Rosistilla oblonga: one gene and its partner. The protein of the gene in region 2 interacts with the protein of the main gene of each other region in a pairwise test. Links are inferred from orthologs where the notes say so. Each region holds a gene or a part of one and is shown on either strand. Other genes may lie near its edges.

Evidence for each region.
Region 1: the proteins of rlmKL (region 2) and typA interact in binary tests that used the Escherichia coli proteins (3 or more experiments, as listed by UniProt). The link is inferred for Rosistilla oblonga from one-to-one orthologs.

The regions. Positions count from the first base shown.
Region 1 is NZ_CP036292.1:2,764,647-2,767,960, reverse strand. Bases 107-3,098 are described here. They hold typA (translational GTPase TypA), read right to left. Parts: upstream 2,517-3,098; coding sequence 696-2,516; downstream 107-695. Other genes in these bases: greA (transcription elongation factor GreA), read left to right, coding at 3,065-3,098; epmB (EF-P beta-lysylation protein EpmB), read left to right, coding at 107-637. Outside these bases: more of epmB, read left to right, coding at 1-106; more of greA, read left to right, coding at 3,099-3,314. UniProt on the Escherichia coli protein: A 50S ribosomal subunit assembly protein with GTPase and nucleotide-independent chaperone activity, required for 50S subunit assembly at low temperatures, may also play a role in translation.
Region 2 is NZ_CP036292.1:4,534,128-4,537,469, forward strand. Bases 205-3,224 are described here. They hold rlmKL (bifunctional 23S rRNA (guanine(2069)-N(7))-methyltransferase RlmK/23S rRNA (guanine(2445)-N(2))-methyltransferase RlmL), read right to left. Parts: upstream 2,902-3,224; coding sequence 508-2,901; downstream 205-507. Other genes in these bases: CA51_RS16000 (fatty acid desaturase family protein), read right to left, coding at 205-205; CA51_RS16010 (hypothetical protein), read right to left, coding at 2,975-3,224. In the rest of the region: more of CA51_RS16000, read right to left, coding at 1-204; more of CA51_RS16010, read right to left, coding at 3,225-3,342. UniProt on the Escherichia coli protein: Specifically methylates the guanine in position 2445 (m2G2445) and the guanine in position 2069 (m7G2069) of 23S rRNA. Methylation occurs before assembly of 23S rRNA into 50S subunits.

The DNA of each region.
Region 1 (3,314 bases), 1.8 Mb from region 2 along the record:
CTATTGTTTTCGCAGGCACTTCCCCTATTCGGACATTCCGCACTCGATCGACCAGTGGCAACCGGCGCTCGATGAAATTGCCGCCGACGATTCGATCGAAGAAGTCTTGTTGAGTGGCGGCGATCCGCTGATGCTGGCCGATCCGGTGCTCGCTCGATTGATCGACGCGTTGCAGTCGATTCCGCATCTGCGGCGGCTGAGGATTCACAGCCGGTTGCCGATCGTGTTGCCGTCGCGCGTCAACGATGCCCTCGTCGAGATGCTGACCGCTTCGCGGCTGACCGTCTGGATGGTCGTGCATTCGAATCACGCCAACGAACTCGACGAAGCCGTCGGGCAGGGACTGGGGCGGTTGATCGATCGGGGAATCCCGGTGCTGAACCAAGCGGTTCTGTTGCGCGGCGTCAACGACGACCTCGACGCGCTGACCAATCTCTGCCGGCGGCTGATCGATCTCCGCGTGACGCCTTATTACCTGCACAAGCTAGACCAAGTCGCCGGCGCGGCTCACTTCGACGTCTCGAAAGAACGAGGTTGCGAGCTGATCGAAGGCTTGCGAACGCGGTTGCCCGGGTATGCGGTCCCGCGATTTGTGATCGAACAGCCCGATCAACCGTCCAAGACCGCGATCGTCTAGACCGGCGGTCCTATTTGCTCTGCCCGCGATCGGGCAGAGGCTTCCGTTTCGGTTCGCGTTAAGCCTTGGAGCCCGAACGGCCGATGCGACGGCGATCGGATTCTCGCAAAACCGCTTTACGCAACCGGATGCTCAACGGAGTGATCTCGACCAGTTCATCGTCTTCGATGAATTCGAGAGCCGCTTCGAGGAACAGTTCGCGAGCCGGTTTGAGGACGACGTTGTCATCGCTTCCCGAAGCTCGCATGTTGGTCAGCTTCTTCTCGCGGGTCGGATTGACGGTCATATCGTTGTCGCGAACATTTTCGCCAACGATCATCCCCTCGTAGATCTCGTCGCCGGGGCGGACGAACAATTCGCTGCGATCTTGCAACGTAAACAGCGAGAACGGAACCGCTTTGCCGCTGGTCATCGAGACCAACACGCCGTTGCCACGCGAGGGCACTTCGCCTTCGACGGGACGGTAGCTGTCGAAGCGATGGTGAATGATCGCGGTCCCTTGCGTTGCGTTGAGCAACCGGGTTCGCAAACCGATCAGACCGCGAGCGGGGATGTTGAACCGCAACAATTGGTAGCTGCCGCGCGGCGAGATGTCTTCCAACAATCCGCGGCGGTGGCCGACCAATTCCATCACGGGTCCCATCCGTTCTTCGGGGACTTCGACGTTCAGGATTTCGTACGGTTCGTGCTTCTTGCCGTCGATCTCTTGGAAGACCACACGCGGCTTGCCGACGCTCAATTCATAACCTTCGCGACGCATCGTTTCGATCAACACCGACAGGTGCAAGACACCGCGGCCACGCACGGCGTAAGCTTCCGTTCCTTCGATCGGTGCGACGCGGAGGGCGACGTTCCGCTCGAGTTCCTTTTCCAGACGCGTCTTCAATTGACGCGTGGTGACGTATTTGCCTTCGCGTCCAACCATCGGAGATGAATTGATGCTGAAGACCATCTCCAACGTCGGTTCATCGACTTTCAATCGCTCCAGCGGCATCGGGTGATCGGGGTGGCAGATCGTATCGCCGATCTCGACGTCATCCAGACCAACGATCGCGACAACTTCGCCAGCCGAGGCTTTCTCGACTTCGACGCGGCCCAGCTTGTCAAAGATATACAGTCCGCCGATCTTGCGGCGTGCGATTCGGCCGCCCGATTGATGAACGGCGACGGTCTGTTCAGCCGACATCGTTCCCGAAGTGATCCGTCCGATCGCGATTCGGCCGACGTATTCGGACCAATCGAGCGTGGTCACCAACATTTGCAACGGCGCGTCGACTTCGACATCGGGACCTGGCAGATCGTCGACCAAACGATCCAACAGCGGTGTCATGTCGGTTCCCGGTTTGCTCGGGTCGTCGGTGGCGTAGCCTTCTTTGCTGGAAGCGAAGACATATGAAGCATCGTCGAGAAAGTGGTCGCCGCCGAGTTCAGCCAGCAATTCGAGAGCTTCGTCGAGAACCTCCATCGAACGGGCGTCGGGGCGATCGATCTTGTTGATCACGACGATCGGCTTGACTCCCGCCTCCAACGCCTTCTCCAACACGAAGCGTGTTTGCGGCATTGGGCCTTCGGCAGCGTCGACCAGGACCAACGCACCATCGGCCATCCGGACGACGCGTTCGACTTCGCCGCCAAAGTCGGCGTGACCAGGGGTATCGATGACGTTGATTTTCACGCCGCGATAAGGGATCGCGATATTCTTCGAAAGGATCGTGATCCCACGTTCTTTTTCGAGATCGTTCGAATCGAGAATCCGTTCACCGCGGAGATCGGATTCACGTTGTTCGCTACTTTGCCGCAGCAAACAATCGACGAGCGTCGTTTTGCCGTGATCCACGTGAGCGATAATGACGACGTTGCGTAGATCGTTTCGACGCATAAGACAGGTGCTTTCAGAAAGGTTGGTTCGCCGCGAACGCATCAACGGCAAGCATCCGCTGTTTCGCACACCGAGTTTGGTGGCGACATCACCGCGAATCCTATGAAGGAAATTGTGCATATCCCTTCGACGCTGACTAGGCCAGATCGATTCTTTGGCACAAGAATTGCCATCGCGCGGAGACGATTCAGGGGATTGAACCGCCCCCGACCGACCAACTGTTTTGTTCCGCCCGAATTGCTGGGGCGGTGATAGCATCGCGGCAAAACGGCCTGCCTGAGGCTCCGGTGGAGCCCCTAACCGGCATGGCAAGCACGCCCCAAACAACCGGGCAAAGGCGGATAATCGCGCTGCCATGTCGCTGCATCGGCGTCATTCGCTGCTTTGGCGTCCCTCTGGCATCCGAGCGGGTTGCACAATGGATACAAAACATTGAAAATGCGTGGAACACGACAGTTTCCGTCTATCGAGCGGTCGACTTCTTGACTCAAGAGTCGATCGCTTTAATTTTGAATGAACCCAACTTAAAGCAGGAAGGAACAGGTGCCATGAGTGGATCGGTACCAATGACCCGCGAAGGTTATAATCGATTGAAAGCGGAGGTTGCCCATCTGGAAGGGGTGCTGATGCCCGAGATCACTGAGAAATTGGCGGCCGCGCGAGAAGAGGGAGACCTGAAGGAAAACGCCGAATATCACGCCCAACGCGAAAACCAAGGGTTGCTGCAGGCGAAGATCAACGAATTGAAAAGCAAGATCGCCCGGGCCGACATCGTCGATGTCTCGCAATTGCCCAAGG
Region 2 (3,342 bases):
CGACGGCAATGCTTGCCGGGATCCGCAGCCACAGCGAGAGATCGCTGACCGAGACGCCGATCAACGCAAAACAAACAGCAAGTGTCGACCACAGATGCCACCAACTGAGCAGACGGTGCTCACTGGCAAATTCCTTGCTAGCGATAAGCAGCTGCTTGGGAGACCGCGGCTCCCCACGTTGGTCGGTCGGTTTGTCAAAGGTCATTCAGCTGCTTGCCGTCGTTTCAGAAAAGTAGATACACCGAATCGAACGGAGCAATGAAGGGGCCTGCTGTAAGTCCCATTCGCCATGCGGCTCGCAGGTATTCGTTTCTGCATCCCGCAGATGCCGGAATATACCCCTTTCCCACCATGAGTCACAGGGCATTTAACCGAGAAGCGGTTTTCCAAGACGGCGTTTGCAAGTTTTCAGCGTAGCAGAAGACGTCATAATTTTTGATCCCCAGGCATCGCCCTCGATACTTCTGACGAGCTCCGGTACTGGTCGATCTGACGTCGGAGACTGCGTTACGCCTGCTTTACGATCCGCCAACAGCGATGGATTCGCCGGTTTCGGTATTCTGGGGGGACTGTTTGCGCCGAGATTTCGCGGATCTCAGTCGCATCGATCGCTTCGGGATCGAACTTCAGTCGCCGGAAGTTGCTGCTGAAATAGATTACGCCGCCGGGATTCATCAGCGGCAGGACTGCGTTTAAAAGATCGACATACCCGTGCTGGACCTCCCAAACGTCGTCGGTTCGCTTGCTGTTGGAGAAGGTCGGTGGATCGACAACCGCCAGGTCGTAGGTCGGTTTGCGAGCGTGATTCGCCAGGAATTCGATCGCGCTGTCGCGGTGATACTTATGCTCCAGACCATTAAAACCGTTGAGCGCCATGTTCCGCCGGGCCCAATCCAAATAAGTGTTCGACCAATCGACGGTCGTCGTTCGCGACGCTCCCCCGGCGGCGGCGTAGACCGAAAACGAACCGGTGTAGGCAAACAGATTCAGCATCGATTTCCCCTCCGCCTCGGCACGGACCATCCCCCGCGTCAGCCGGTGGTCCAAAAACAGACCGGTATCGACGTAATCCGACAGGTTGACGACAAACCGCAGCCCCGCTTCGACGACTTCGGTCTCGTATTGTTCGCTGGCAACGTGTTCGTGCTGGCTCGATCCCGACTGCCGCGACCGCCGCTTCAAGAATGTCTGCCCCTTGGGAATCTCCAACGTGTCGCTAGCCGTTTGGGCCATCAGATCCAACCAGTTGGCATGCTGAGCCGGATCGCGATCGTGCGGCCGTTCGTATTCATTTATATGTAGATGATCGCCGTAGCGGTCGACGACCAAAGGAATCTCGGGAATATCCCGCTCGTACAGCCGAAAACAAGTCACTCCCTGGCGGGTCGGCAGCCGCCGCAAGTGCCTTGCTCGCTTGGTCAACCGCGTGCGGAACAGTGCAGCCTGCTCGTGCGCCTTGGCGTCGAGATGTCCAAACGCCGGGGCAAGGTCCGGTTTCGGTTTTGCCGCGGCGGCTGGCGGAGCCTTACTGACCGGCGTTACTTCGCCCGACTCCGCTGGCGTTTCGCTGCCGTCCAAGTTTTCATCCGCTTCGCTTTCTGCGACTCGGTCGCGCGGCTCCCCTTCGTTTCTCGGTCGTTTCGGTCCATGAAACTGATAATAGGTACATTCGGTCCGCGCGTTGTAGAGCTTCCGCCGCCGATCGGCCTTGCGGCCAACGATCTGCTCAAACCGCGGGTGAGGCGTTAGCACGTAGTGAGACCAGGTGGTCAGCCGCCGCAGCACCAAGGGGATCGAACGGTAGAGTGCATCCTGTTCGGGATTGCGACGGCCACTCATCTCGTAGGGCGTGTGCGTGATCACGCAACCATATTGTTTGGGGCTGGAGAGCGAATCAAACGACTTGGTCTGGAAATGGACCGAACCCTCGACATCGGCGAGGTGTGCGTTTTCGCGAGCCGCCGCCAAAGCGCGACCATCGACATCGGTACCGATGATCCGCCCCTCGAGTTCGGGCAACCGCAGCTGCAACGCCTCGTCGGTCGCCCGTTCCCATAACGCTTGCGAAAGCGTGGGCCATTGTTGAGCGGAGAAACTGCGGCCCAGCCCCGGAGCCATCCGGCGACCGATCATCGCGGCTTCGATCACGATCGTGCCGCTGCCGCAAAATGGATCGACCATCGGCCGGTCGCGGTTCCAGAAACTCAACATCACCAACGCAGCGGCGAGCGTTTCTTTGATCTGAACCAAACCGGGACGCTCGCAATAATGGCGTTTATGCAATCCCGGCCCCGTCGTATCGAGGGTCAGCGTCATCTGATCCTTAATCAACGACGCTTCCAACTTGTATTGGGCTCCCGATTCGTCCAACAATTCGGTTCCATATTCGCGCTGCATCCCCAGCACGGCGGCCTTTTTTACTGTCCTTTGGATCGCCGGAACGCTTTCCAGTTGGGAATTGTGCGACTTCCCAGAAACCGGGAAACAGGCGTCCTTGGGCAGCCATTGGCTCCAGGGGAGATCGCGGGTCTGATCGAACAGCGCGTCGAAATCGCCGGCTTCAAAGGTGGCCAAACGGACCAACACTCGATCGGCAGCTCGCAGCCACAGATTGGTCCGGCAGATCGCCTCGGGAGGGCCAGTGAACAGGATTCGCCCGGGCGTGATGACTTTGCCGACATACCCCAGATCGGCCAGTTCGCGGCGGACGACGGCTTCGAGTCCGAAAGCACAGGTGGCGATTAAATCGAGGGAATCAGGCATCGACGCAGTGGCTTCGCGAGAGGTTGGAAGAGCATCGACAGGTCGTCGACGCGGGTAATCGTTCACGATATCGCACGATGGCAAGATCGCGAAGGGATGGGGACCGGCAGCCAGAACGACGCCGATCGGTGAGGGCATAAAAAAACCCCAGGGCATCCGAAGACACCCTGGGGCACACTTTCATCTTGCAAGATGCGTGGAGGTCTTAAATTCAGCCACCGCAGCTGCTGCAGCCGCTCGAAGCGACTGGTGCAGCCGAACCGCAGCTGCTGCATCCGCTAGGAGCAGCCGAGCCACAGCTTGGAGCTGGAACTTGGACTTGAACTTCGCGTTGAACCTGAACAGGAACGCAAACGGTGTAAGTTTCTGGCACTTGCTCAGTAACTTGACGGTTTACGGTGTAGGTAACTTCGCGAGTCTTGGTTTGAGGAACGCTTACGGTGTAAGCGACTTCACGGGTTTGAGTTTCGCAACGAGTCTTGTTGATCGTGCGAGTGCGTTGTTCAGTGGTGTAGTTGGTGACTTGAACTTCGCGGGTGCGAGTTTCAGGAACACACTTTGCAACCTGAACGGTGCGGG